3 regions of the Nitrospira lenta genome follow, and region 2 is predicted to be linked to each of the others. Evidence: riboswitches for the same ligand, from Rfam matches in the RefSeq annotation. Region 2 holds a riboswitch; each other region holds the start of a gene.

Region 1 (9,947 bases), on a different contig from region 2:
CAGACGCCCTTGTGACTGAGCCAATCGATAGATCAAGAGCAGCGCCAGCAACCCGCCGGCAAACCCCCACAACGGGAGGAGGGGTAAGAACAGCAGCGAGGCCCCGATACCCAGAAGCATGGCCAGGGCCGCGCCTAAGGCCGCGCCGCTTGAGACACCGAGCACATAGGGGTCAGCCAGCGGATTTCTCAGCAACGCCTGCAAGGTCACGCCGACCGCGGCAAGGCTGCCGCCGACGACAAATCCCATCAACACCCGAGGCAATCGAATGTGCATCATAATGATAGCCGCGGTGCCCCCGCCCTCACTCTCCACGCTACCCAAACCCAGCCACTGTTTCGCGATGACCAGCACCGTCGCAAGATCGACGCGCGTCGCTCCAAACTGGAGACAGAGGATGCAGAGTGCGACGCTAGCGGCGCCCAACGCCCCCATGATCCCAAGCCACCGGCGGCGCGTCAGAATCGTGCCTGTGCGCCGCCACGCATCCCGATGACTCGCCGTCTCTCCATCGAATCTGGTCGACGCGAGGGATGGCGGTTCGGGAGTCAGAAGCTGAGGGGATAGGGGCGTCATAGGCTCTTTGCTACGGGAGGGGCGATGGTCCAGCCACAAGCTCAGGGTGAAGAATGTTCACCAGCATCGTCAGCGCCTGGCCGATTCGAGGCCCCGGCCGGTTCAAGAGATCGGCGGGAATCTGGTGCAACCGGCCTTGCCGGACCGCCGTCATGGACTGCCATTGCCGCCAGGTCTGCTGCTCACTATCTGGAATGCCTTCGGCTTTTCCCACAGGGAAGAGCAGCACTTCCGGATCCTGCTGCAGCACCACTTCCAAACTCAGCCGTGGATACGGCAGCTGGCTCTGAGCGGCGACATTGGCGCCTCCGGCGATTCGAAGCAGTTGATCGATAAAACTTCCCGGCCCCACGGTTATTAACGGCTGACTATTCAGTACGTACAGCACCCGCACAGGAGACACCGTCTGAGTTCTGACTCGCACAGCGGCGATGTCCTGCCGCAAGCTCATGGCAATGGCATTGGCCTGCACCGAGCGATCCAGCATGCGCCCCAGCGTTTGAATATGTCCTAGAATATTTTCCACCGTCGCGGCGGACAGGATGAAGACCGGAACCTTCAATTGCTCCAGCTTCAGAATGACATCGGGTTTGAGAAATTCCTGCGGGGCCAAGACGAGATCTGGCTGGAGAGCCATCATCGATTCGAGATTCGGATGGGCATACCCAAGCTTTGGCTTCGTCGACGCCTCCGGAGGATAGTCGCAAAAATCGGTCACCCCGACGAGTTGATCCCCCGCACCGATGGCAAACAAGATTTCGGTCACGCTTGGCGCCAGGGAGACGATACGCGTCGGCGTCTTGGCCAAATACATCTTCCGGCCGGCATCGTCGACGAATGACCGCGACGACACGTGAGCCATAAACGGCATACCGGTCAGAATCCCCTGCTGACGCCGCTTCATCTCCGCACAGTCCCCCTCACCGCAGGCCCACACGACGGAGTTACCCGTCACGATGGCCACGGCCAACACCACACCGATCAGAATCCAACGGCCACGCGAGCGCAAATAAAAAATCCCCAAGGCCTGACAGAGACCTTGAGGATTGCACCCGGTTCTTCATCCTCGCCTGTTCCCCAGCCCTCGAGGGAACGATGGTCAATTCATTGGGCAGGTCTTCTGGCTCATGGTTCACCCTACTCCCCGCGCCTTCCCATCCACCAGGTGGACAGTGGCAATACCGGGTTTCGTCCCCATTCACAGCGGCGGGACCGCGAGGGAGTTACACCCTCTTCCCTAACCCAAGAATCATATGTGTGGAGGCACAATAGGAGACCCCGCTGATTTTTGTCAAGTTCATTAATGGCCGAAACGCGTGCGGCGAGCGCAGGATCCAGGGCGTCCACGCGCCTCATTAAATCTGGAGAACGGCCTATCAATGCGAGGTTAGAAAAATCGTCCGGTCGGCATGAGCCTTGCTGATCCGGCGCTACGGAGATCCCGCGTACAGAGTGACCGGCTGACCATACCCTGAACAACGAGGGCGCAGAAATCCATGCGGAACATTATTATTAGCCTCTGTATCATTGGGCTCTTTCTTGAACTATCAGGCCTGATCTGGTCGGCGAAAAAGGACAAGCCTAGCGAGACATTTGTCAGACTCTCAACTCCACCGGCCCGCAATATCGAACGCCCGCTCGACAACGGCTATTTTCTGTTGCTGGGGATGGCCGCTGCGGGTGGAACGAACCCCGTCCAAACCGGATACGACATCTGGAGTGAAACCGGGGCACGACCGACAGAACGCGGCTATGACTTAGACAAACCAGGACGGACAGAGCTTCGACTGCCGGTGGCCTACGACCGTGTCGTTCCCGAATGGCATGCCCACGACCCGTTGTCGGAATTCCAGAACAACGAGGCTTCGTTTCGGTTGTCGGCTTCGCTCTATGCGCCACTCGTCACACGATACGAACAATTTCTCCGTATGCAGTTTGAGGATTGGGGATACGGACATACCGGCGCGCCCCGCATTGAAGAGCTTATGGCGGCCCACCGCCTGTTTGTGGCAATCGGATTCGGCGAACAGGTACGGACCGGGCTCGATCGACTCACCCTGGACGTTGCCAAGTGGCGTAGCGTCCTGCGGGAAGCCCGAACCCTCCCGGTGAAGATACTAGCGTCAGTGATGATCGAAGACGATGTCGAACTGTTGTCGCGCATGCTGAGTCAAAGCACGGTCGACAAACGCGTGCTGGTTCAAGGGCTCAATTTGCTCCAGCCATTGACTCTAGCTGAATACTCACTCCGTTGGCCGATTCAAAATGAATTTATGATGGGCTATCAACGAAGCCGTACGGAATCGGCAAATGGAACCCGGCTTTCTCAGGCCGACCCTCACATCCTGGAAACGGTCACGATCCTGGCCCATCTGCCGTCCGATGCATTCCAAAAAGTGGCGCACCCCAAAAGCCTGACGGGATTTGGCCTGGCCGCATCCGGCCAGCGCACCTGGGACGCGTATTCGAGCTATTACGACGCCACCATTAAGGCCGCTGAAACGAATCACAGCCCGCTTCCTCGCCTGCAATATATCGCGAGACAGTCGCCCCGAACCTTTCTCGAACGGCTGGCCGATCCGATGGAATTCGAACCGCAATGGGAGCCCTTCAGTCAACACTTGGTTGAAACAGATGCGCGGCTGCGCCTGGTCTCACTGCAAATCCTGATGCGCAAGCCCACCGCCACCGTCACCATTCCGACCAGACTGGCGGAAGTCGGCTCGATGTACTTCGACCCCTTCACCGGACTCCCCATGCTGTGGAGCCCAACACAAAAGAAACTCTATAGTGTGGGGAAAGACCGGCTCGACGATGGGGGAGATCCAAGTTTCGATATCAGCGTGCCGCTTCCGCCTGCCTTCACAGCGCCGTCACCGGCCTCGTAGCAAGAGGCGTCAACGCAGCTTCTGATACTTCAGCTTGAGCACCAAGATCGTGAGTGTCAGGAGAAACGTGATGACGTTTGTGACAACGATCGGCCATGCCATCAGGTACAGACCGTAGACTAGCCACAGAAAGACTCCTGTTGTAAAGGTCACCAACATCGCCAGCGACATATCATCGGCAGACTTTGTCCTCCAGGTCCGCTGTAGTTGTGGCAGGAACGCAATGGTGGTGAGTGTCCCGGCAACGAATCCGATCCAATTCGCAGTCTCCATTCCGTCCCTTCTCCTGTCGATTCTCAAGACAGCCACCGGCATCTAGCCAGCTACTTGTCACAGTTCGTCTTAATGTGCTATTTTACCGAGCTAATCATTCGCTCGATCACTCAGAAGGAGCACTACCGTGGCATTCTCTTGCGATCTTTGTCAGAAAAAACCGAAATCAGGTAACAACGTCAGTCACGCGAACAACAAGACCAAGCGGGTATTCAACCCTAATATTCAGACTGTTCGCGCCGTCATCGACGGAGCCAACAAAAAGATTCGCGTGTGCACCCGGTGCCTCCGCTCAGGACTGGTCAAGAAGGCCGTCTAGGTCCTTCTCCGCTCCCATTCAATCTTTACGGCATTGAGAGCAGGACTCGGCCTCCGCGCTCGGTCAACTTGATCGCCTGCGGATCATCGGCCGACAGTGCGAGAGTCCTGCTGCCGTCTTTGCTCCTCAGCACGAGTCCGACTTCACCATTCGTGTCCAGCCCAAGGCCGGCTCTGGCTTTCCCCGCCTGATCCAATAGTAAAAACTCTTCCGCATTCACACCGTTTGCCTTCTGCGCTTGAACAGCCCTGCCCGAAAGGAACTGATCGCTCAGCACGCCTCCGACAATGCCGCCAAGAAATGCAGCCATCACAATCACTAGAGGTTGCCCCATCTTCATGTCACGTCCCTCCTAATCACGTGCGTGTATCTTGATGCGCTCTATAGAAAAGTCTCTGACCCGTTTCCATCACCGCACCGGCGAAAGAGACAAAAAAGGACTTGGAAGCGCGTGCCGTCCAAGTCCTTAGGTGTGACGTGTGAATTTGGAGCGGGCGATGGGATTTGAACCCACGACAACTTGCTTGGGAAGCAAGGACTCTACCACTGAGCTACGCCCGCTCGCTGTGGTGCATCCTACGCGGGCGACGATTCCAAGTCAAGAAAGGCCGTCCTACTTGGCCCGCTCAACCACGGCAAACTTGCGCCGGCCGATTTTCATTTGGTACTGGCGACCGGCATCCAACGTGACAGTGGCATTGGCGTCGCTCTGCTTCTTCTGATCAAATTCCACGCCACCTTGAATCACCAGCCGCCGGGCTTCGCTCTTGCTCGTCACCAAGCCTGTCCTGGCTACAAGATCAACCAGTCCGATCGACTGCCCATCTTTCAAATCCTGCTCCGTCAGCACGAGCCGCACATCCGGCTCGTCCGGAAACTCACGCTCGGAAAATTTGTGCTGAAAAGCGCCTCTCGCCTGCCTCCCCGCTTCTTCACCGTGATACCGAGCCACAAGAAGCTCGGCCAGCGACTGCTTCGCTTCCATCGGATGCAATGCCTTCACTCGCGCAAGATCTTCCGTGGTGAGCAATTCATAGTACCGCAGCATCAACGCGTCGCTGATCGACATCACCTTCCCGAACATGTCTTCCGGCTTATCTTCGAGCGCGATGTAGTTGCCGACGCTCTTGCTCATCTTCTTGATGCCGTCCGTGCCTTCCAGCAACGGCATCGTGATGACCACCTGCGACTCCTGCCCAAAGTCCCGTTGCAGTTCCCGCCCGACCAATAAATTAAACTTCTGGTCGGTCCCACCCAGCTCCACATCCGCCTTCATCGCAACTGAGTCGTACCCCTGCACCAGCGGATAGAGAAACTCATGGACGCTGATCGGCTTTTGCTCGTGAAAGCGTTTGTGAAAATCGTCCCGCTCCATCATCCGCGCCACGCGATAGTGCGCCGCCAGCTGAATCAAGCCCTCGGCCGTCATCGCACCCATCCAGGTACTATTGAACTCGATGACGGTCTTCTGCGGATCGAGGATCTTAAAAATCTGCCGCTGATAGGTCTTGGCGTTCTCCTGCACTTGCTCTTTGGTCAACGCGCGGCGGGTTTCCGACACGCCGGTGGGATCGCCTATCATGCCGGTAAAATCGCCGATCAGGAAGAGCACCTGATGCCCGAGATCTTGAAAATGTTTCAGCTTGTGGATCAGGACCGTATGGCCGAGATGCAGATCAGGCGCAGTCGGATCGAATCCCGCTTTCACGCGAAGGGGACGATTCTCCTTCAACGAGCGAGTCAGCTTCGTCTCCAGTTCTGCGCGCTGAATGACCTCCACGGTTCCCCGCAAAATCAGATCAAGCTGCCGACTCAATTCACTCATATCGGCCCCTTCTTTCCCTGTTCCACTGCAGCTGACTTCGCAACCGTGACAAATGGCTTCAGTTGTTCCAGCTTCTTCTTTCCAATCCCCTTCACCGCCCGCAGATCCTCGACCGCATGAAACCGCCCGACAGACTTCCGATAATCCACCATCCGTTTGGCCAACACCGGCCCGACGCCCGGAAGCTGATCGAAGTCCGCCGCCGTCGCACGGTTCAAATCCACCCGTTGCGCGCTATTCGCCTCCCTGCGCACCTCACTCACTCCGGCAGACGGAATCGTTGGTTCGCCTACCGGAACCACGGTTGGAGAGGCGTTATCGGAAAACAACGACGCTGCATGAGTCACCGCAGGCCGCTGCATCGTTTGGGGAACCTGCCAGCCGATCCACAATACGACGCCCATCGTCATCGCCAACATGCTCAGCTTGATGAGGAGCGACTGAAGCACGCTCATGATTTCTTCTTCATCTGGTGAATCGCACAACCCTCGACATCTTCGACTGCTTCGACGAAACCTTCCGCGAGCGTCGGATGGGCATGAATCATGTGGCTGATCTGCGATACCGTCGCCCCCTGCTCGATGGCAAGCGCAGCTTCGTGAATGAGGTCCGCCGCATGGGCGCCGACAATGTGCGCACCGAGCAACCGGCCGGTCACCGCATCCGCAATCACTTTGAACAGGCCCGTGATATCGCCGGTCGCTTGCGCCTTACCCAGCGCCGCGTAGCGGAAGCGTCCCACCTTGACGGCCTGCTCCGGATCGTGGCCGGCCGCTTGCGCCTGTTCACGAGCCTGCCGTTCCGTCAGCCCAACCCGGCCAACTTCCGGCAACGTGAAGATACCGGCAGGAATGACGTCATAGCGGATCGCTGTCGGATGCCCCATGATGTTTTCAACGGCGACTTTCCCTTGCGCCGACGCCACATGAGCAAGCATGGCCTTTCCGACCACATCGCCGATCGCATAGACGCCGGGCACATTCGTCTCCATCCGGTCATCGACCAAAATCTCGCCCCGCTTCCCCAGCGCAATACCGGCTGCCTCGACCCCGATGTCACGGGATTGAAATCCGCGTCCAATCGAGACCAGAAGCATCTCCGCTTCAACCGTACTGCCATCTTTGAGTTGCGCGACCACCAGTCCATCACGCACCTGCGCCTCTTGAATCGTCGTGCCCGTTCTGACATCGACGCCGCGCTTCTTGAGCTCGCGCGCCATCAGCACAGAAACCTCTTCATCTTCCAATGGAAGCACGGCCGATTGCAGCTCGACCATGGTCACCTGCGTACCCAAGCCACTGAAGAGCGAGGAGCATTCACACCCCTCGACCCCGGCGCCGAGAATGATCATCCGCGGCGGAGCCGATTCGAGATCGAGCGCCTGCTTGCTGGTGATAATGGTTTTCCCGTCGACAGGAAATTGCGCCAGCTGCGGCCAGGATGATCCCGTAGCAATCAGAATCGCATCCGCCTGCACCTGCCGTTGCGAGCCATCCTTTGCGGTCACCGCAATCGTGCGCGCATCGACCAACCTGCCGCGGCCATCGACTACATCGATCTTCCAAGCGTTGAACAACGTGGCAATGCCCTTGACCAGCGACGCCACCACCTTGTTCTTCCGCGCCACCATGCGGGCAAGATCGTAGCGCGGCGGACCGGACAGCAGAAGGCCAAGATCCTCCGCTTTTTTGAGCTTATCGCCGAGTTCAATGACGGAGAGGAGGGCCTTGCTGGGAATACAGCCCCAATTCAAACACACACCGCCGAGCGCCTGTTGCTCGATGACCGTGACTCGTGCGCCCAATTGGGCCGCGCGAATCGCCGCCACGTACCCGCCAGGCCCGGCTCCCAGAATCGCGATGTGTTTCGGCATGGAAAACGTTACGAGCGCGCGTTAATGTTTCTGACTGGCGAGAAAGGCTTCGTATTGGGCGGCCGTCATGAGTTGATCGACCTCTCCGGGATTCGAAAGATCGATCACGGCGATCCAGCCCTTGCCATAGGGATCGGAGTTGACCACTTCAGGATGATCCTTCAGGTCAGTGTTGATCTTCGAGACCGTGCCGCTGACAGGCACATAAATGGTCGATGTCGTTTTCGTCGATTCCACTTCGCCGATCTGCTGCCCGGCGGTCACCACGGCGCCGACTTTCGGCATATCGAGGAACACAATATCCCCGAGAGCATCCTGGGCAAAATGGCTGATACCCACGGTTGCTTGCTTCCCGTTGAGACGCACCCATTCATGTTCTTTGTGATACCGCAAGTCGCTCGGAATCATAGAGTCTCCATCCGTAATCAATTGAAGAAACGCCCATGGAAAGACGTCGGATCGTAGAGGGCAACCACATGATTTGTCAAGGAAGATTGGCCGCATTTCGAGGCAGCAGCAACAGATTCCCGTCTTCCACTTCCAGCGTGACTGCCCTGAGCCCGTCGGTCCACTCGCCGAGCGGAGCCGTCTCCGGCACCATCGCAGAACGAACCAGCCAGAGTCGGTCGGGCGAACCCACTTGCTGAGCGACCTGTTCCAACAACGCCGGCCCCTTGTTGTCCTCTGTACGAATCACGAGTTCCCCTCCACTCCGCCTGAACAAGTCGTTCAGATCCTCACCGTATTGCTCTAACCCGATCAACGGTTCGCTGACCGTGCTTCCGTGAACCTCAATCAACAGGCGCCCGGCCGGCTTCTCATCACGAATCAATTTTCTGATACGCGCAGCCACGGTGGCATAACTTCTGGCCTTCCACCCCACCCAGCGCCAATAGATCGCCTCCCGGTCATACGCCATTACCCCGGCACCAACGGAGTCACCCAATAATTGCTGCGGTGTGATGGTCAGACCGAAGGCCGAGGTAAACAGCTGAAATGATGAGTCAGAAAAATCTTGCGCGAAGCCCTGCGTCTCTCTTGCCCTCAAGAAAATTCCATCGCAACCGGCCCGCAGCAGCACCGTCGCTCGTTCCGCGATGACAGCTTGATAGTCAGGATGCAATGGATCTGGAAGCATCGCCGGCTCCTGGCCGTTGGGCGCCACTCCCCGCATGACAAGAGAGCGGCTCAGCCATTCGGGCCTAAGCGCGATGCCGCGACCGTGATGGAAATCCAGCGTACCCCACACCGAAAGACCAGCCAGATGCGCCGCACCAATAAAAGCCTCGACTGTTTCCGGATTCCTATCCTTGCCCCACTCGGAACTGGCCGGATCCAGCAACACCGTTGTGACACCGGCCTTTAGCAATGTCTGCAACCACGTCACCCAACCTGACACCGGCGGGAGTTGAGACAGAGGAAGCCCCAACGCAACCTGACGCGCGACCGTGACATGAGACCCGCCTGGAATCTGGCGCAACTGATCAAGCCGACTCAACGCCTGTTGCTGGTAGCGCTGTGTCCGAGAATCGCCCCCGGCCTCACCCGTGGCGAGGGCGCGGTATTCGGCCATGGCCGCACGATAGTCCCCCATCTGCTCATAGGAACGTCCGAGCCACCAGCGCGCCTCTACCGACTGCGGCGAATTAGCCACGGTTGAATCGACAACTCGCCGGAAGAACAGTGCGGCTGCGGGATATCGTTCCTGCGCGAACGCCCGGTGGGCCTCGCGCAACAGGCTCAATTGCGCGTCGCGTGCAGGATCATCGTGAATCTGATCAAGCGGGGCTGAAGAGGAAGGAGGAGCCAGTCGCGGGCTACAGGCACACAACAGTGCGAGAGACAGCATCAGCGCTGCCCCTCGCATCCGCGATTGTCCAGAAGTGAAGGGCAAAGAACCCATCGCCCTCCGAGAAAATGGCTTAACTGAAGATTTCCATGCCGGGAAAGAAATACGCCGTCTCGAATGCCGCGGTTTCAGGCGAATCCGATCCGTGCACAGCATTGAACTCAATGTTGGCGCCATGCGCCTTGCGAATCGTATTCGCGTCAGCCTTGGCAGGATCGGTCGCACCCATGAGCTCCCGATTCTTCTTAATCGCATTGTCGCCCTGCAACACAATCACGACCGCCGGCCCGGACGACATAAAGGTGCAGAGACTATCGAAGAACGGCCGCGCCTTATGGACGGCA
Region 2 (9,947 bases):
CGGTGGTGAACCCGGTGCGCAACCCCTTTCGATCTTTCGGCGGTACGCTCTTATCCATCACTCATGTCCCGCCAGCCCACTAAAACACTCACGAATCTTTGCCGCACGTTCAGGGGTGTAATTCTCTGCCTTCGCCCGATTCGTACCCCGGAACGTCACCCGACAGAGCAACTCCCCATCCGGCCCTGCTAATTCCAGCGCCGCATTAGCCTCATCCTGCTGTCGATAGAGAAGCCTGCTTCCAGCCTCGATCTTGAGATGCACATGGGTCTGTCCCTCTTCGCCCAGCGTAACCCACTCAGCCCCCTGCCGCACAGTGAGGAGGCCATGGACCTCGGCGATCGCGCCGGACGAACGAACGATGACGCTCGTCTCCCCAAACTCAAGTGCGGTTTCCAGCGCGGCAAGAATCTGCTCCCGTCCGGTCATGCGGACTTCTTCGGCATATTGAAGAACGACTCCACCTGTTCCTTGCTCACGGCCACTCCTGCCGCCACCAAATCGTCGAGCAATGCCAGGTTCACGACTCCATCGCCCGCAATGAAGGCCTGAGTGAGATCGCCACGCGACAACACTTCACAAAGCATGGCGCTGGCATAAGGAACCCGCTCCGGATGACCAACTGCGGGAATCGCCTCGATTCGCACCTCGCCACAAGCCACGGGAACCTGATTCTTCACGAACTCGTCCGGGAGAAAATACTCCGCCGAGTCGCGCAGCCACATGAGCCGGGCCTGAGGGAGCAACGGCGCAAAACGGGTCGCGCGTAAGAGTCCCAGCGCAGCGGTGATCCCTGTATCCGTCGCCAGGATCAAAGTCCTGCCTGAGACATCCTCTCTCGGGAAAAACTTGCCCCAGGGTCCGCTGAACGAAACGTCCGTTCCCGCTGCCAGTCCGTGCACGAAGGCGGAACCCAATCCATCGGGAATACGCTTCACCGCGAGTTGAAAGCGACATTGTTCCGCATCGCCGGTGAGGAGCGAGTAGGCCCGCTTGACGGCTTTGCCGTTCGGCAACACGATTCGACTATCAAGGATGAGGTACTGTCCGCCGATGAACCCCAAGGGCTCGGCCGCGCATAGATCGAGGAGCAGAGTATCGGGCCCCAGCCTCTCGGTTTCCACCACTCTGGCAGTCTTCGCTACGGCCATTGCTGCTACTCCGCCGGATAAATCTCATGAACAAAGTCATGCATCTCATCGAGATCGCGATAGAGGTGAGTGAGCCCTTCGATCTGATGGGCCAGATCGAGATCGACCTTCTTCGTGAGCACCACCAGCGTACGCAGATAGGGCAGCTTCGGATCGTCGGCGCGGGTGGCAGACACGCGCTCTTCAAGCGCAGCTACCGCCGTCTCATAAAACTGCTTGAGCGTGGCCAAGTCCTTGGCGCCGCACATGGAACGAATCGGCCCCGGTTGATCGGCCCCGGTCCCCAGCTCCGCCAACTCATGCTGCCGTTCGGCTTCGTTCTTCACTCCCAACACTTCCATCAAACCTAGCCGCAACCCTGCGATTTCATGACAGGCCATCGTCTCTCCTCCGTTACTGCATAATGTTATCGACCAGGCGACTGACGAGCCGATCGCCGAGCAGATGCTCCTCGACCAACTCCTTCGCATCCGTCTCTTTCACACCCCGATACCAAATGCCATCAGGATAGACCGCGACCGTCGGTCCTTCCCCGCAGCGGCCCATGCAGGAGGTCTTCGTCACGCGAATATCCTGATCCCGCCCGGCGTCCTTCAACAGCCGCCGCAATGTAGCAATGAGGGGAATGCTCCCGCCATCGGCACAATCGACATTCCCGCAGACCAGGACATGTTTAGCCAGCGGGCGATGGGCATGCACGTGCGGCATAGCTTGCGCGTGGGTGAAACCGTGCCGCAGACTCCAGAGCAGCGCTTTGAGCCCGCCCACATGCTCGGTCACAGCGGACACCGGCACACGATACTGACAGGTATCGCAGGGGAGCGGCCGCTCCCCTCCCGTCGCTTCGGCCAGGCGCTCGTCCATCAAGCGGAGCAACCGGTCGTCGATTCCCAAATGGGGTACCAGTTCGGTCTTGATCCAGGGATAGCGCGCTTGGAACGATTCCACCTGCTCGCGAATTTTCGTGATCAGTCTTCCGCCGAAGAGAAAGTAGGGAGCCACGACGATCCGCTCTGGGCGCGCGCGCGCGACCAGCTCCACCGTCTCCTCAAACAGCGGTCTCGTCACGCCGATGAAACAGGGCACCACCCACCCGATCTCGCGCCCCTCGGCAAGGAGACGAACAACTTTACAGAAGTCCCCGTTCGCATCCGGGTCGCTTGAACCACGGCCCACGACCACGACGGCAGTCTTCGAGGATTCACGGGCACCTTCCAGCGCCGCCCGCGCCCGCTCAAAGGCCAGCTCCACGAGATTGGGATGGATGCCCAAGGCATTGGCCACGATAAAACGGACGGAGGGAAACTCTTGCCGAGCCTGCGAGAGTGCGAGCGGAATATCGTTCTTCACATGCCCCGCGGCAAAAAGGAACAACGGCAGGACCACAACGGAATCGGCCCGTTGCGCCAACTCGCGAAGCGCGGTGGCCAATGACGGGCGGGCCAGCTCCACATAGCCGTGCGCCACATCAAGATCGGGTCGCGCCGCGCGAAAGGCTGCCACCAAGGCCTCGAACTCACCATTGGCATTGGAATCACGGCTGCCGTGCCCGACGATGAGCAATCCCGTCGTCATGCGACACAAACCGTGGGAGAGGCTGCCGGCATAATAAAACCTCCAGCTCCACAACAGGAACAAGAGGTCGCATGCCAAAAAGGCAGGAGAGATCCTCCGTTACCGCGCGGAGAAACCGTACTATGTCAGCTCGGATAGGTCTCCTGGCTCATGGGTTCAGAAGGTCGAACCTTCAACGCTACCCCCAGCCTTCCCCAACAAGTGTGTCGAGTGGCTAAAACGGGGGAGCTTCCCACTTACAGTGGCGGGACCGCGCCGGTTTTTCACCGGACTTCCCTGTTACGCCCTAGCGGGCATCCGAGAGATTACTCAATTATCAGCCAAGATACCTAACGCGGGCTAGTCCACCCTGTCAAGGCTGAAATATCATGAGTGCACGCGATCCGAAGCAGCTTTACGCGAACTGCGCGACCACAAAGCCCAATAACTTAACAAGACATGCACTGAGACCGGTTGTTTATTTAGTTGCCCAGGCTCACCACAGTGAAAAAGCGCAAATATTTTCAGCTCCTTATAAAGATACAGCGCGGGCATGTCCTGAAAAGGCGAGTATCGTTGCAGTAACAATCTCAAAAGTGATTGTCAGTAAAACAGTGTTTCCTTCGTGCGTTTAATGAAACCTCTGTTTTCCGAGAAGCAAATTGCGACGGCCTTGCGGCAAATCGATGCGGGGGCACCGATTCCGGAGGTAACGCGGAAGCTGGGGATCAGTGAGGCGACGTACTACGTCTGGCGGAAACGCTACGGCCAGATGGCGATCGCCGAGATTCGGCGGTTACGGCAACTGGAGGCAGAGAACAGCAGACTCAAGCAGCTCGTGGCGGATCTGACCTTGGACAAAGTCATCCTGCAAGAGGTGCTCGCACAAAAGGCCTGAAGCCCACGCGCAAACGCGCCCTCGTGCGGGAGGTGCTCGGGCACTGTCCGATTGGAGTGCGACGGGCCTGTGGGCTCCTGCGGTTGAATCGGGCGTCGTGGTATTACCGACACCACGGGCGGGAGGATACGGCGATTCGCATGCGGGTGCGGGAGTTGGCGCAAGCGCGGCCGAGATTTGGCTATCTGCGCCTCCAGGTCATGCTCCGACGCGAAGGCTGGGTAGTGAATCGGAAGCGGGTGCATCGGATCTATCGGGAAGAAGGGCTTACGATGAGATTACCGCGCCGTCGTAAACGGTCGAGTCATCTGCGGGTCGTGCCACCACACCCGAGTGAGATGAATGAGCGGTGGAGCATGGATTTTGTGGCGGATACGTTACTGGATGGCCAGCGGTTTCGAGCGCTCACGGTCGTGGATACCTATAGCCGGCACAGTCAATTAATCGAGTCCGATTTCACCCTCCCGGGAACGAAAGTCGTGGCGGCTCTGGAACGGGTGGCGAACCGGAGCGGCTACCCGCAGATGATCACAGTGGACAATGGGAGCGACTTGACCTCGAAGGCACTTGACGCCTGGGCATACGAGCACGGAGTGAAACTCGATTTATTCGGCCCGGGAAACCCGTGGAGAATGCGGTGATTGAGAGTTTCAATGGGCGCTTTCGAGACGAATGTTTGAACGCGCAGGTGTTCGTCTCGCTGCACGATGCCTGACAGAAGATTGAAGCGTGGCGGATCGACTACAATGAGCACCGGCCGCATGGTTCGCTTGGGAACTTAACACCCCAGGAATTTGTCGAACAGGCGGCTCAAACCGGGCTGCAGGAGGCATCGAATTTCCAGCACCGCGTGGTCTAGTTTTCAGGGAAGGGTCAGAAGGAGCGCATTTCCAGTTTTCAGCGGTCTAGTTTCTGGGGAGGTCTCATCATTTGTCCTATCCCCCGCTCCATCTGCACAAAATATGGGAGCAGCGGCGCAGCGCCCAGACCGTCAGATCAAGCCGAAACGGCTGCACCGGATACGATGCAAAGCCGATCTCCTTCATGATTCACAATCGCCTGCCCGCCCCGATGTGCCGATTATTCCTGTATCGCCTGCCGCCTCTCCCACACCAGCTCTCTCATGATCCTTCCTTTTGTCTGTCATTCAATCGGCCGGCGATGAATTGCTCGGCCCGTGGGGCTGCTCAAATCGCTTCCAGCGCGTCCTCAAGATCGGCGATGACATCTTCGATATCCTCGCAGCCGACGGAGATTCTTACGAGCCCGCTCGTAATCCCCTGCCGCTCCATGATGTCTTTCGGTGTCGCGACATGGGTCATCGACGCCGGATGTTCGATCAACGTATCGACCGTGCCCAAGGATACCGCCAAGGTGCAGAGTTTCAGTTTACTCAACAACCGCGTGGCCGCCTCGAACCCGTCGGCAAGCTCGAAACTGAAGCAGCCGCCAAAGCCGGTCATCTGTCGGGCTGCGACATGGTGGCCGGGGAACTGGGGGTCACCTGGATAGTACAACTTGCCGACTTTGGGAACACTGGAAAGAAACTCAAAGAGCTTCATCGCGTTGTCGTGATGCCGCAGCATACGCAAGGAAAGGGTTCTGATGCCCCGCAACAGCAGATAAGCATCGAACGGGCTCAGAATGCCTCCGGTGTCACGACGATAGGTGCGAATCATGGCGGCCAGCTCTGAGCGCGCCACAACAATCCCCCCGATCACGTCCCCATGGCCGTTAAGGTACTTCGTGGCGCTATGGAGGGAGATATCCGCGCCGTGATCCAGTGGCCGCTGAAAGTAAGGACTGGAGAAGGTGTTATCGACGATCGTCAAAATGCCCTTGGGTCTGGCCAGTTCGGCGATTGCCCGGATATCCGTGATCTTGCACGTAGGATTGGCGGGGGTTTCAAAGAAAATCACTTTTGTCTTGTCCCGTATGGCATCTCTTACGGCCTGCTCATTCGAAGTATCGACCACCGTGGAGGTAATCCCCAGATCTGCCAGGCGCTCTGTGATCAGATGGAGGCTTGGACTATAGAGCACCTCCCCGCAGATCACATGATCACCGGCTTTCAGAATACTCAATAAGCTCGCATGGATAGCCGCCATTCCCGAGCCCAATGCGACAGCGGCCTCCCCGTTTTCCAGGTTCGCAATCACCTGCTCGAGAGCTTCGACGGTCGGATTTCCCACCCGACTATAGATATGCCCGGCGCGACGCCCCAGAAAAAGATCCGCGCCTGCTTCGGGAGAATCGAACGAAAACGTCGACGTTAGGAACAGGGGCATCGCATGCGCGTTCAACGGCTTCTGTTGTCCATCGGCATGCAGTTGTCTGGTTGTAAACCCATGCATGGCTCGCCTCCTCTGTCAGTGTTCGTCGAGCTTATGAGCGAGCAGCCTTGTCTCACACAGCATACTGTGATCATCCCAGCTCTCAGGCGGAATTGCCACATCGGTAATCTTGTTCTCCTCATCCAGGAGCAGAATTACCCATCTCCTTTTCAGCAAGTGGCCGAGTTTTTCTTCGACAGAGGGCCGACTTCCGTATGGTGTTCTTTCCCGGTTCCTGCTGCACACCATGGTCATCAGGACGGGGGCTTCCCCTATTGCGGCCTCGATGTCGCTCCTTTCGTTGTCGTGACCTGCCCGGGCAAATTGGGTCCAGGGTGAATGTTAGACTGGACCAGTGAGATGCGAGCTCTTTTTAGGCTAAGCGAAATCATCCGTTGTATTCCGCCAGAGGACAACTGAGCTTGCCTATGAATTGACCAGATTTTTTCGGGAGTATCTACTCGCGACGTGAATTTCGACTGAACCTCAGGCCCGCAGGGGCCCACCGTCTTGCAGAAGCAGAACGGCCTTGGCCGCTGATCGTTCGACAACGGGCGACACGTGAGGAATGTCATTCCGGCCGGATAGGGCCCACGCACTGCAACAACGCATAATGGGCGCCGCCCGTCATCGACGGCTTCCTGGGCACTGTCGCCCACGGCAAACGCTACTGAAAATGTGAAAACGGATCGTTGGAACTGACGCGTTTCTTGAAGGCCGGTAGTCGGTCGTTGGCAGCATATGTGCCGCCGGGTGAGTGTCTCAGTTCGGCCACTTGGCGACAGTCGCTACGGCACTCGCCACGCCGGAAAGCGGCCGTTCATCAGAGATGGTGCGTGCGTCGCGCTACGCTTGGCTGAAGTGGATCTGAGTCGGCTGGGGAAGGGTCGTAGAACACCTGCTTATCGGCGTCCACAAAATCTACAAAAATGTCTTCCTGTAAATTCTCGAAATTGGGCTACCTCCGGTTTCATTCATACACTTAACTCGGTGTCTTTGAAACCGGCAGAAGGCCACATATCGGATTTGCCTGATTTCTGATGCTTGCTTGTGCAAGAACTAGAATAAATCAGACCTTCCTTAGATATTGCGCTCCTTGATATTTGCAAAGAGGTTGGCAGTATCTTAGTGGTTGGCTGGATTGTGAAAAGCGGCTGCTGAGGAGTCCACTTCCTGAAATATCCGTAGCCCTCTGAAATCTAGAGAAGCACACGTCCTCTTAGAGCGCTGAGCTATCCTCCAATCGCGGGTCCGTGATACTTTTGTGACACAGGTTATGCTAAGCGATCCAGTATTATCCTTCTCTTCTCATGGTGGTCATGGGTAAAAAAATCTTGGTGATCGAAGACGACATGGATATTGGCCGGCTATTGGGCATGCATTTGAGAGATGCCGGCTATACCGTCGACAGTGTGGCCACGGGTGTCGAAGGTCTTCAACAGGGCCTATCAAACAGGTATGACCTCATTATCCTGGACGTCATGCTTCCAGGCCTCGATGGGTTCGAGATATGCCGGCAGCTTCGAGGCCTTCCGTCCTATACCCCGCTTCTAATGTTGACTGCGAAATCATCAGAGCTCGACCGCGTGCTTGGCTTGGAAGTCGGGGCTGACGACTATATGACTAAGCCATTCAGCGTTCGAGAAATGTTAGCCCGGGTCAAGGCACTCTTTCGACGGTCTGAAGCCTTTTCGGGAAAGAATCAGAACGTCCATGATGTCATCCGCGCGGGACAGTTATGTATTGATGTGGAGAAACGCAAAGTTGTTGTCCGAGGCAGCCCGTTGGAGCTCACGGCTAAAGAATTTGATTTGCTCCTACAGTTTGCACTCCATCCCGGCCGGGTCTTTACAAGGGCACAGCTACTGGATGTGGTCTGGGGCTATGGGCATGAAGGATACGAGCATACGGTCAATTCCCATATCAATCGATTACGCGCTAAGATTGAAAAAGACTCCTCGAAGCCGGACTTTATTTTGACCGTGTGGGGTGTCGGATACCAGTTCTGTGAACGGGATGGCCCACACACCGAAGAGTAATTTATGGCGCGCTCACTCTACGGGAAACTCGCTCTCGTGTTGTTCATCCTCTTTGGATCGGTAGGTATGCTCTATACCTCCCTCACGTCGTTTACGACGCGCATGTATCAGCAGGAAGTGAATCAGAAGCTCAACCGGGCCTTGGCCCGCAACATTGTGGGCGACCAATTGCTCAGTAGCCAGGGAGAAGTCAGCCCCTATGCTTTGAAGGAATTGTTTCACCTGCTCATGATCGTCAACCCCAGTATTGAGATGTACCTGCTGGATGCTCAGGGGGTGATTCTGAACTTCTCTGCGCCAGCCGAGAAGATTAAACGATCGGCGGTCTCGCTTGATCCGATTCAACGGTTCTTGACCACCGAGGATACCTTTCCCATTCTGGGTGATGATCCGCGTGATACGAGTCGCCACAAGGTGTTTTCTGTCGCTCCTATCCCACTCACGGGATCGCCCACAGGGTATCTCTATATCGTGCTTGGCGGCGAGGAATATGATTCGGTCGTAGACATGCTGCAACGCAGCTACATACTCCGACTCAGCTTTTGGGCGGCCCTAGCCGGCCTGGTCTTTGCTCTCCTCGCTGGCCTCGTGTTGTTCAATATGCTGACACGACGGCTCCGCCTGCTCGCCTCGACGATGGACAGGTTCGCTAAAAGTGACTTCTCGCATGCCATATCAATGCGTACGCACGAGCCGGTGACAGAGCGCTCAAGAGATGAAATTGACCGCTTGCAAATAACGTTTAATCTGATGGTCCAGCGGATTCTCAAGCAAGTGGACACCCTCAAGCAGACGGACACGCTCCGCCGGGAACTCGTGGCAAACGTTTCCCATGATCTCCGGACGCCCCTCGCATCGCTCCATGGCTATCTGGAGACTCTCATGATCAAAGAGGGAAGCCTAACAAGAGAAGAATCCCGGGCCTTTCTTGACATCGCACTCAAACAAAGCGAGCGGCTGAGGCGACTAGTCGGCGAGCTCTTTGAATTGGCCCGCTTGGATTCGCAAGAGGTGCACATCGACCACGAGCAATTCTCTTTGGCGGAGTTGGTGCAGGACGTCTGTCAAAAGGTGCAACTCACCGTGGAACCGAAAGGCATCACGCTCAAGACCAGCTTTCCAGAAGCGCTTCCATTTGTCGTGGCGGATATCGGCCTCATTGAACGGGTGCTGGAAAACATTCTTCATAACGCGATCCGCTACACCAAATCTGGAGGCCTGATCACGGTGTCGCTGAGCCAACAATCACAATCTGTACGCGTGCAGATCGCCGATACGGGCTGCGGGATTGCCGCTCAAGACCTCTCACATATTTTTGATCGGTTTTACCGAGCCGATCGGCAGGATCCAGCCGGAGGAGCAGGTCTAGGACTAGCCATCTCGAAGCGCATTCTTGAGTTGCACGGCAGCACGATTCGCGCGGAGAGCACTCAAAACGTCGGAACCACGATGATCTTCGATTTGCCCACCGTATTGTCCTAATGTCCCCCGTGATTCTGCCGGTCCCGTGATAGAAACGTGATCGTTTTGTGAGGCCGGCGTGAGAACGAGACGCTATGTTAAGTACAATTTACTGAGAGGCCGGCCTTCAGTAAATTGAGTATTGACCGATGCCAAAAGGAGAATTGATCCATGAAACGTATCAAGAAATCATTGATGGTGGGTGCTGTGCTCGGCCTTCTGGCTCTTTTCCCCTCAGCTGGTGAGGCAGGGGTGGATCGCGAAAAGTTCCTGAAGGACCCAGGCGTCTATGGTACGTTTGCCGTGTTCCAGGTCGATGAGGAGTGGTGGAAGCTCGACAAGGCGGCCAAGGTTGCTGCCGTCAGTGAAGTGAAGGCCATCTTTCAGAAGCATAGCGATGCGCTCATTGCCGACACGTACCTCTTGAGAGGGCTCGTCGAAAAGGCCGACGTTCTCGTCCGAATCCATTCTCTGGAGATCCTGACGAATCAAAACTTTCTCATCGATTTCA
Region 3 (9,947 bases), on a different contig from region 2:
GTTGTTCGTCCTGACGGCCTTGCTGACCGGAGCCGTCGTGTCGGTAAGCGGGATGATCGGATTTGTGGGGATGGTTGTGCCGCATGCCGTGCGCCTGGTGGTGGGGTCTGATCACCGGCTTTTGCTGCCGGCATCAACTTTGGTGGGCGGCATGTTCCTCGTCATCTCCGACACGATTGCGCGGACCATTCTGGCGCCGGCGGAAATCCCCGTTGGGATCGTGACGGCACTCGCCGGCGGCCCATTTTTTCTGTATCTCCTGCTCTGGCGCAAAGATCGGATGCTGTGACGTGGATATGCCATTGACAGAAGCCTCCGTGGCCGTTGCGTGCTCTTCAGGTACGGCCATGCAAGCGGACCGAATCTCGTTTCGCTATCGAAGCGATCAAGCGGGGAGGTCTTGGACGATCGAAGATCTCTCATGCGAGGTGCGGGCGGGAGAAGTATTGGGCATTGTGGGGCCCAACGGTTCAGGGAAGTCGTCGCTGCTGAAGCTGTTGGCCGGGCTCTTACGACCGAATGCCGGCGAGATTCGGCTTGGAAGCCAGTCGATCAGACTCATTGATCCGCAGCTCCTTGCGCGTTCCATTGCCGTCGTTCCACAAGAATATGTGCAGGTGTTTCCCTTTTCGGTGGCGGAAACTGTCCTCATGGGACGTTTCCCGCATCGTCGTGAGTCCTGGTGGGGAATGGGTATAGGCGATGAGTCCGACCATGATCTGCGGCAAGCGTATCAGGCGATGGCCGAGACGGATGTGCTGGCTTTGGCCGGTCGCCTCGTGTCCGACCTCTCGGGCGGCGAGCGCCAGCGGGTGATGATTGCACGGGCCTTGGCCCAGGAGCCCACGATACTGTTGCTCGATGAGCCGATGGCCTTTCTCGACATCAATCACCAGATTGAAATGTGCGCGCTGATCAGCCGGCTGCAACGTGAACGGCAGCTTACCGTCGTGCTGGTCTCGCATGATTTGAATGTCGCCAGTCAGGCGTGCGATCGGGTGATGATGCTCAAGGAAGGGCGGATCGTCCGGATCGGTTCACCCATGGAGACGATCACGCCGGAGAGCTTGCGGGCGGTGTATGGCTGCGACGTCGTGGTCGATGCCCATCCCACTAGCGGCCGTCCGCGCGTCACGATGCCGGGTTGAACGATTCGATCGGATGTAATTCCGCACGGCCATGTCCCCGGCCGTGACGGGTTGGTGTGAGGGGGGACGATCATTTTTAACGTGAAAGGGCGTTTTGTAGAAACGACGCGGGGGACGGGGAAGATGGTGCAAATCCATCACGGTGCCGCCACTGTCAGCGGGGAGTAAGTCTGCATCATGCCACTGTGTGCTTCGGCACATGGGAAGGCGCAGAGACGCGACGATCCGCAAGTCAGGAGACCCAGCCCGCAGTTGATTCGACTGAACCCTTCGAGCACAAGGGAGCTGTAACATGTCGTTGTTTGTCCTGCGATGGGTATTGTGTGCGTGCGTCCTCAGTGTCTGCCAGCCGCTTCAAGCCGCTCTGGCTCAAGATGCTGCACCGGCCGTCCAATCCCAAGAGAGTGCACCGGCCGACCAGGCTCAAGGTGTCGCCCCGGCTGCTCAGACTAAAGATGTTACTCCCGCCGAACAGGCCGATATCATTCAAACCCCCGAGGTCTTTGTCAGCGCCACGAAGACGCCGATTCCGGTCACTCAAGTGACGAGTGCGACGGAAGTGATTACCGAACAGGACCTGAAGAGACGGCAGATCAAAACCGTGGCGGACGCTCTTCGTCTGAGTCAGGGCCTCACGGTATTCTCGAATGGCGGTCCGGGAACGAGCACGTCGGTTCGTATTCGCGGCAGTAATTCCGATCAAGTGCTGGTGCTCATTGATGGCGCGATTATGAATAGCGCAACGCTGGGCGAATTCAACCTGGCGAATCTGACGACAGACAATATCGAACGGATCGAAATCCTTCGCGGTGCCCAAAGCATGTTGTGGGGCGCGGATGCGATGGGTGGCGTGATTAATATCACCACCAAGAGAGGTACGGGTGCTCCGTCGGCAAATGCGTTCTTTGAGTACGGATCATTTTCGTCTATTCGTGAAGGCGGCCAGGTTTCGGGGAAAACGGGAATTGTGGATTATAGTGTTGCGCTGTCTCGTTGGGACTATACCGGCTTTTCAGCCGTGAACTATCGGCGAGGTGCGACGGAACGAGATGGGTTCCACAACTGGCAGGCGTCCACACGCCTCGGTATCGCGCTTCCACATGAGGGGAGGCTCGATTTCAACTTTCGCCTGTTACAAGGCAAGGCAAGTTTCGACAATGGCTTTGGACCTGGGTTTGATACGCTGGGAGGGTTCTCGAATAGCCAACAGTTTGTTTACAGCGCTGCCTATACCCAGCCGATCACGAACTGGTGGAATCAAGTATTTACTGCGGCACGTCAAACTGAGGACTTAGAGTCCTCTTCAGGGCAAAGTCAGCGCAATGTGCAAACGGGAGTTGTCTCAACGCCGTTTCTCTTTCGATCGCAGATTAACACGGTGTCAAATCGCCTTGAGTGGCAGAATAATTTTCAGATTGGGAAGCCTCTGCTGCTCACAGCCGGATATCAGTTTCGTGAGCAGCAAGGGGAGAATCGAGACCTGCTCACGAATAGTCTAGATATCCCGACGAAGACCCTTTCCAGTCATGCGGGGTTTGCTCAAGCTCAACTCAATCTCTGGGATCGTGTGTTCGCGACGGCCGGTGTGCGGCATGATGAGTACAATGTCTTTGGCGGTGCGACAACCTATCGAACGACCGCGGGCTATCTGCATCAAGAAACCGGCACGAAACTGCGAGGCAGCTACGCGACCGGCTTTCGTGCTCCCACGATCAATCAACTATATTTTCCGTTTTATGGCAATGCGAATCTCAAGCCGGAACGAAGCCAAAGTATGGACGTTGGTGTGGACCAGTATTTGCTCGATAAGCGTTTGACCATCAGCGGAGGGTACTTCTGGAATCGTTTCCGTGACATGATCGTTACGCAGGCCAGTTCGACGGTGTGTAGCCCATTCGGTTTCTGCGCTGAGAATGCCGGTCTTGTGGGAACGAAAGGATGGGAAGCCAGCGTGAAGTATGCCGTCATTCGGGATGTTCCGTTGATCAAGAGTTTGGATGTGCAGGCGCAATACACCAATACCATCAGTCGGAATCTTCAACAGTATCCGGGTAATCGATCCCCGCGCATGCCGGTTGACCAATGGAGCCTGATTGTCAGTTACCAGCCAATTGACCCGCTCAGGATCAATCTTGAAGGACGATATGTCGGATCGCGGTTCAATGATGTCAATAGTACGGAAAAAATGCGGGCGTTTGATGTATGGAATCTTTCCGCGACCTACGATGTCATGAAGCAGGTGCAAGCCTATGTGCGCGCCGACAATATTTTCAACGAGAAGTATGAGGAAGTGCTCTACTACGGCACTCCCATTCGATCAATTTTCGCGGGCGTGCGAGTGAACTACGATGCGAAATAAGGGCATCAGTTGAACTATTCTCGACTGGTCATTGCAGGCACGTCCAGCGGGGTCGGCAAGACGACGGTGACATTGGCCATCCTGGCGGCTCTGCGACAGCGGGGCCGCCGGATACAGCCGTTCAAGGCAGGTCCGGATTTTATCGATCCCGGCCATCACACGGCGGCCACTGGGCGTGTCTCTCGGAATCTGGACGGGTGGATGTTGGGGGCGGACCTCAATCGCGCAATTTTTGCGAAGGCTGCTGCGGATGCGGACATCTCGATCATCGAAGGGATGATGGGACTATTCGACGGCAGTTCGCCGGTGAACGAGATCGGCAGCACGGCGGAACTTGCCAAGCAGTTAAATGCGCCGGTTCTTCTGGTCATCGACGGCAGTGCGATGGCCCGTTCCGCTGCGGCGATGGTGTCGGGGTATGCGCAGTTCGATCCGGCGTTGAAGGTCGTGGGTGTCCTGTTCAATCGGGTCAGCAGCGAGGGGCACTACCAGTTGCTCAAGGAAGCGGTCGGGCGGTACACGAACGTGGCGGCGGTGGGTTATTTGCGACCGGATCAGGCGGTGACGATCACCGATCGCCATCTCGGACTGGTGACCGCGATGGAGCAGGGGACCGGCGAACTCTATGCCCGACTAGCGAAGGCTGCGGCCGACACGGTCGATCTGGATCGGATTGAATCCCTGGCCGGCTCGTGCGGTGGGATGGAAGAGGCGACCTCCCCGTCTTCCTGCTTGCAAAGTCGAGGGAAGGTGAGAGTTCGCATCGGCGTTGCGCAGGACCTAGCCTTTTGCTTTTACTACCCTGAGAATCTTGAATTGCTGGAAGCGGAGGGAGCCGAGCTGGTTCCATTTTCTCCACTCACGGACGAAACAATTCCCGATGATGTGGGCATGTTGTATCTCGGCGGGGGGTATCCGGAACTGCACGGAGCGGCGTTGGCGGGGAATAGCTCCATGCGAAGGGCGATCAGAGATTTTGCCAAACAGGGCGGAACGATCTATGCGGAATGCGGCGGCATGATGTACCTCACGCAGGCGATTCGTGACTTTGAGGGGCGATCACATGAGATGGTCGGGTTGTTTCCCGCTGAAGCGGTGATGGGGAAGGCCGGCATGATGTTGGGATATCGAACGGTGGCATTATCCCAGCCGTGCGTTCTTGGTGACTCCGGCATCATCGCAAGGGGGCACGAGTTTCATTACTCGACGCTGGTGCCGCGCGGGCCGCTCGACTTTGCTTGTTCGCTGAGTGATACGCGAGGCGGCTCACAGGGGCAGGACGGGCTCATGCTGGACAATGTGCTGGCGCTCTATACCCATCTGCACTTTTCCAGCCGACCGGAGATCGCCGCAACGCTCGTGAATGAAGCCCGGCGAACCGCTAGGCGTCAAGGGGAGGCACAATGACAGATCAAGTGGAACACAAGGCAAAGATGGAACGGCTCAAAGCCTCGGTCGATCGGCGGATCGAGGCAGCGCAAGAAGAGAAAGGGCTGTTGATAATCTATACCGGCGCCGGGAAGGGCAAAACAACGGCTGCGCTGGGGATGGCTCTCCGATGCATCGGTCACGGAATGAAGGTGGCGGTCGTTCAGTTCATTAAAGGGGCGATCGATACGGCGGAAGAGCGGGCGTTGAAATCGTTCGGCGATCGCGTCACGTTTCTCCGAATGGGCGAAGGCTATACCTGGGAGACGCAGGATCGCGAACGAGATACGACATTCGCTCAAGAAGCGTGGCAGACCGTCTGTGGGTTCCTGCGCGATCCGTCCTATGCGATGGTGATTCTCGACGAGTTCAATATCGCGCTGCAGCAGGACTACGTCGACGCGGCGGAGGTGGTTGCCGTACTGCGCGCCCGCCCTCCGATGCAGCATGTGGTGCTGACGGGCCGTGGGGCGAAAGACGTCTTAATCGAAGAAGCCGATCTCGTCACCGAGATGAAGCAGATCAAGCATCCGTTTCGGAAAGGGATTAAGGCGCAGCCGGGGGTGGAGTTTTAGCAGGCTGCTGAAAAATCCCGCCAGCGCCGTTCTCGCAGCGTTCAGACCCTCAACGTACCCCGGAGGGTACGCCTCGGCCCTTCACTTGCTGCGGCCTTGCTGGACGGTCTTTTTGAGCAGCCTGCTATACAAAGAGGGGAGTGTTTCTCGCCTATGAGAGGACCGGTGACTAAGACATGCGAAGCTTGCGGTGTGGCGTTCTCGTGCGGCGGCTATCAGTGTTGGTGCGGGAAGGTTGGCATCACCGAGTCGCAGATGGACTGGATTGCCGCCCATTATAAAGACTGCCTCTGTCCCGGCTGTTTGGGGAAGGTTGCCGCCGGTGAACTGGGGCCTCCGCTATCGCAGAGCACTCAGCCTGCCACGTGATCTGCGTACGCGATGAACATATTCAGTATTCGGATATTCAACAACTGGCTAGGAGGGATCATGCGATGTGTATAAGTTCTCCTCGGGCGCAGATCGTTATCGGTATTGCTCTGGCCACGCTGATGGCCGCCACGCGCGGCCATCATTTCGGCACGCTCGAACATTTGCCGAGCGCGTCCTGGGCAGTCTTGTTTCTTGCCGGCTGCTATCTCTCATCCCGCTGGGTATTTCCGGCGTTGCTGGCTGAAGCGGCCTTGCTCGATGTTGCGGCGGTGACGTGGGGAGGCGTGGATAATTTCTGTGTCAGTCCTGCCTATGGTTTCTTGTTGCCGGCCTATGGTGTGTTGTGGGGAGCCGGCCGCTGGTATGCCGCACGCCACCAGGAGAATGTCGTGACGTTGCTCCCGCTGGCGGTGAGTCTCGTGTTCGGCGCGGCTCTGTGTGAATTGATTTCAAGCGGCGGCTTTTACTTTTTCTCCGGCCGTTTTGAGCAGACGAATCTGACCCAGTTTGCCATGCGCCTCGTGACGTATTTCCCAGGAGGCTTCTCGGCAGTGTTGTTCTATGTCGGTATTGCCGGTGGGATTCATACATTATTGAGCGTGGCCGGTGCGGTCGCGGCACGGACCGAGCGATTCAGGACGTCGAGTTAGCTGAGCTGGACCGTAGGGTGATCGAGCGGGCGCGTTCATTCGATCATCCACTGAGACAGGCGGCTGGTTGGTTGGATGGATGTGTTGTGAAGGAGGCGTATGGCTCGGGAAACGGGTGTTCGAAGGGGCCTACGATCCGGCCGCGATGGAGTCGCTCCACGGGCGAGCGTGACGCAAGAAAGCCCTGAGCCGTGCCATGAGTTTAGCGTGCCGGAGCGGGAGGCGGTCTATCGGGCGATCTTCGAGCGGCGCGATGTCCGCCGAAATTTTCTCCCGACGCCGATTCCTGACCGGATCTTGACGCGCGTGCTGACGGCGGCCCACCATGCCGGGTCGGTGGGATTCATGCAGCCCTGGGATTTTGTGGTGGTTCGCGATCGTGCGACCAAGGGAGCGGTGAAAGAGCTATTTCGGCAGGCCAATGCCGAAGCGGCGGCGCGCTATCGCGGAGAGCGGGCCGCGCTCTACCGGAGCCTCAAGCTGGAGGGGATCGAGGAAGCGCCGATCAATATCGGCGTGACATGCAGCCGCCAGCGGGGAGGTCCGCATGTGCTGGGTCGTTCGACGGTGCGTGACACGGATTTGTATAGCACCTGCTGCGCCATTCAAAATCTTTGGCTGGCCGCGCGCGCGGAGGGCATCGGGGTCGGATGGGTCAGCATTCTGGATCATGGCGCCTTGAAGCGGGTGCTTGGGGTGCCCAAGCCGGTCACAGTGCTGGCCTATCTCTGTCTCGGGTACGTGTCGGATTTTGCGACGAAGCCGGACTTGGAGTCCGCCGGGTGGCGCGCGAGGATTCCGGTGGAAGAACTCATTCACTACGAGTCGTGGGGCAATACCGCGGCCGGATCTGAGGGGAGACGGTGATGCGCATTACCAAGGTCTATACCAGGACAGGCGACGCGGGAAAAACTCGCCTTGCGGGAGGGCAGCAGGTCTGGAAAGACAGCCTGCGGGTTGAGGCCTATGGGACGGTCGATGAGCTGAATGCCTCAATCGGCGTCGTGCGCGCCATGAATGCCGACATGCTCGATGAGTATTCGGCGGCAGCCATTCTCGAAGAAGAATTGCGCTGGGTGCAGAATAAATTGTTCGATGTCGGGAGCATCTTGGCCACGGCGCCGGGACAGACGTTTAAGAATATGCCGCAGGTGACGGCGAAGAATGTGACGCGGTTAGAGAAGTTGATCGATCGTTGTCAGAAAGATCTGAAGCCGCTCAAAGAATTTATTCTGCCGGGCGGCGGGAAAGTCTCCAGCTTTTTGCATCAAGCCCGAACGGTCTGCCGGCGCGCCGAACGGCTGTGTGTGGCGCTGTCAAAAGTCGAACCGATCGATCCGTCGATCGTCAAGTATGTGAATCGGTTGAGCGATGCCTTGTTTGTCTTGGCCCGTTGGGTGGCCAAGACGCAGGGTGAGCCGGAATTCTTGTGGGAGCGGGATGCCACCTCAAAAGCTGAAAAGCCGTAAGTCTGCGACGACATCCGCCAGTCGGATCATCTTCGTGCTCGGTGGGTCGGCATCGGGGAAGAGCGAGACCGCTCTGCAGCTTGCCGGATCGAAGGGGCCGAGAGCCTTTGTCGCGACCGGGCAAGGTCTCGATGCTGAGATGGCCGCAAGGATCGCACGGCATCAGGCTACTCGCGCAGCGGATTGGGAGACGGCGGAAGTTCCCCTCGACCTCGCAGCCTGGTTTACCCGCGCCGGGAGCCGGTATCGGACGATTGTCCTGGATTGTGTGACGCTCTGGCTCAGCAATCTGCGGGGCTCCGGGATGAAAGAGCCACTGGTGCTGAAGCGCGTGGCCGGCTTGCTGGAGGCGATGCGGAAGACGAAGGCGAAAATCGTGATCGTGAGCAACGAGTTGGGGCTGGGGCTTGTGCCGGCGGAACCGACGGCTCGGGCCTTTCGAGATCTGGCCGGACGGGTGAATCAAGTGCTCGCTGCCGGCGCCGATGAGGCGCACCTGGTCGTGAGTGGGATTCCGCTTCGATTGAAATGAAGAGGGGGAATGGGAATGTCCGTACAAGCTGCGTGTGATCGGATTCAATCGCCGGACCCTAAGTTGTTGGCCAAAGCCCAAGCACGATTGGATTGCCTGACTAAACCTCAGGGCAGCTTGGGGCGATTGGAGGAAGTCGCGGCGCGCTATGTGATGATGACCGGGGAGCTGAAACCGGCGATCCCTCGCGGTGTCGTCTTTACCTTTGCGGCGGATCATGGCGTGACCAAGGAAGGTGTGAGCGCCTATCCCAGAGAAGTCACGCCGCAGATGGTGTTGAACTTTCTGCGCGGCGGAGCGGGAGTCAATGTGTTGGCCCGTCATGCCGGCGTGGGCGTGCGCGTGGTGGACATCGGCGTCGATCATGATTTCGGAACGCTGCCGGATCTGATCTCGAAAAAAGTGATGCGGGGGACGCGCAATTTACTCGTCGAACCGGCGATGACTCGCGCGGAAGCGGAGCAGTCCGTCTTGATCGGCGTCGAGCTCGCGACGCAGGCGGCACAGGAAGGCATTGGCCTCATCGGGACCGGCGATATGGGAATCGGAAACACGACGCCGAGCGCGGCGATCACGGCGGTGATGACGGGACGGCCGGTTTCTGACGTGACCGGGCGCGGGACCGGCATCGATGACGCGGGGCATGCGCGGAAGGTGGCGGTGATCCAGCAGGCGCTCGATCTGCATCGCCCCGATCGCAGTGATGCGCTCGATGTCCTTGCGAAAGTGGGCGGGTTGGATATCGGCGGGCTGGTCGGCTTGATCCTCGGGGCCGCGGCCGCGCGCGTACCGGTGGTGCTGGATGGGTTCATTGCCGGAGCGGCGGCATTGATTGCCGTCGGTCTCCAGCCGCGTTGCCGCGAATATCTCATCGCGTCGCATCGTTCCGTCGAACGGGGGCATGCGGCGATCTTCGATCATCTGGGCGTGAGGCCGTTGTTGGATCTCGATCTGCGTCTCGGTGAAGGCACCGGTGCCTGTTTGGGTATGAGCCTGGTCTGTGCAGCGCTCAAGATCTATACCGAAATGGCCACCTTCGGTGAAGCCGGCGTGTCGGAGAAAGCCTAAGCTCCATGGGGACGCTCGTTCGTCCATTCATATTCGCCTGGCATTTCCTGACCGGGATCCCCTTGAGCCGTGCGTTGCACGAACCGACCGCGGTCGAGTTGGCGAGGTCAATGGCTTGGTACCCGGTGGTTGGCTTTCTGATCGGTGGTGGGTTGGTTCTCGCGGACATGGGGTTGTCGAAGTTATTCATCCCGACGGTGGTGAACGTCATATTGATCGTTCTGGTGGTGGTGCTCACGCGCGGGTTGCATCAGGATGGACTCGCTGACACGTTGGACGGGTTGGCAGGGGGGAAGACGCCGGCTGAGCGGCTCCCCATCATGCGCGATCCGCGTATCGGCGCCAT

Evidence for each region. Region 2 has a riboswitch for cobalamin ahead of NITLEN_RS04925 (CbiX/SirB N-terminal domain-containing protein). Riboswitches for the same ligand answer to the same signal wherever they lie in the genome.
Region 1: linked by a shared signal. The riboswitch ahead of NITLEN_RS15960 (ABC transporter substrate-binding protein) and the one ahead of NITLEN_RS04925 (CbiX/SirB N-terminal domain-containing protein) in region 2 are both predicted to bind cobalamin.
Region 3: linked by a shared signal. The riboswitch ahead of NITLEN_RS15945 (TonB-dependent receptor plug domain-containing protein) and the one ahead of NITLEN_RS04925 (CbiX/SirB N-terminal domain-containing protein) in region 2 are both predicted to bind cobalamin.

Annotation. Positions count from the first base shown of each region.
Region 1 covers NZ_OUNR01000020.1:67,338-77,284, forward strand. The annotation lists gene NITLEN_RS15955 (FecCD family ABC transporter permease) at 1-576, opposite strand, end outside; gene NITLEN_RS15960 (ABC transporter substrate-binding protein) at 587-1,600, opposite strand; cobalamin riboswitch at 1,670-1,836, opposite strand; gene NITLEN_RS15965 (hypothetical protein) at 2,073-3,464, shown strand; gene NITLEN_RS15970 (SemiSWEET transporter) at 3,474-3,737, opposite strand; gene rpmB (50S ribosomal protein L28) at 3,865-4,056, shown strand; gene NITLEN_RS15980 (hypothetical protein) at 4,082-4,396, opposite strand; tRNA gene NITLEN_RS15985 (tRNA-Gly) at 4,543-4,617, opposite strand; gene tyrS (tyrosine--tRNA ligase) at 4,670-5,881, opposite strand; gene NITLEN_RS15995 (helix-hairpin-helix domain-containing protein) at 5,878-6,336, opposite strand; gene lpdA (dihydrolipoyl dehydrogenase) at 6,333-7,754, opposite strand; gene gcvH (glycine cleavage system protein GcvH) at 7,776-8,162, opposite strand; gene NITLEN_RS16010 (tetratricopeptide repeat protein) at 8,239-9,603, opposite strand; gene ndk (nucleoside-diphosphate kinase) at 9,677-9,947, opposite strand, start outside.
Region 2 covers NZ_OUNR01000001.1:1,031,983-1,041,929, forward strand. The annotation lists gene NITLEN_RS04905 (cobalt-precorrin-5B (C(1))-methyltransferase) at 1-58, opposite strand, end outside; gene NITLEN_RS04910 (hypothetical protein) at 58-429, opposite strand; gene NITLEN_RS04915 (FAD-dependent oxidoreductase) at 426-1,151, opposite strand; gene NITLEN_RS04920 (DUF3209 family protein) at 1,157-1,531, opposite strand; gene NITLEN_RS04925 (CbiX/SirB N-terminal domain-containing protein) at 1,545-2,726, opposite strand; cobalamin riboswitch at 2,843-3,042, opposite strand; gene NITLEN_RS17840 (hypothetical protein) at 3,095-3,340, shown strand; partial or broken gene NITLEN_RS04930 (IS3 family transposase) at 3,340-4,462, shown strand; gene NITLEN_RS04935 (trans-sulfuration enzyme family protein) at 4,791-5,957, opposite strand; gene NITLEN_RS04945 (response regulator transcription factor) at 7,256-7,975, shown strand; gene NITLEN_RS04950 (sensor histidine kinase) at 7,979-9,457, shown strand; gene NITLEN_RS04955 (chlorite dismutase family protein) at 9,608-9,947, shown strand, end outside.
Region 3 covers NZ_OUNR01000020.1:57,107-67,053, reverse strand. The annotation lists gene NITLEN_RS15955 (FecCD family ABC transporter permease) at 1-289, shown strand, start outside; gene NITLEN_RS15950 (ABC transporter ATP-binding protein) at 297-1,148, shown strand; cobalamin riboswitch at 1,219-1,412, shown strand; gene NITLEN_RS15945 (TonB-dependent receptor plug domain-containing protein) at 1,441-3,507, shown strand; gene NITLEN_RS15940 (cobyrinic acid a,c-diamide synthase CobB) at 3,517-4,914, shown strand; gene cobO (cob(I)yrinic acid a,c-diamide adenosyltransferase) at 4,911-5,510, shown strand; gene NITLEN_RS18955 (cysteine-rich CWC family protein) at 5,664-5,879, shown strand; gene NITLEN_RS15925 (hypothetical protein) at 5,945-6,532, shown strand; gene bluB (5,6-dimethylbenzimidazole synthase) at 6,632-7,399, shown strand; gene NITLEN_RS15915 (cob(I)yrinic acid a,c-diamide adenosyltransferase) at 7,399-8,001, shown strand; gene cobU (bifunctional adenosylcobinamide kinase/adenosylcobinamide-phosphate guanylyltransferase) at 7,973-8,533, shown strand; gene cobT (nicotinate-nucleotide--dimethylbenzimidazole phosphoribosyltransferase) at 8,549-9,601, shown strand; gene NITLEN_RS15900 (adenosylcobinamide-GDP ribazoletransferase) at 9,607-9,947, shown strand, end outside.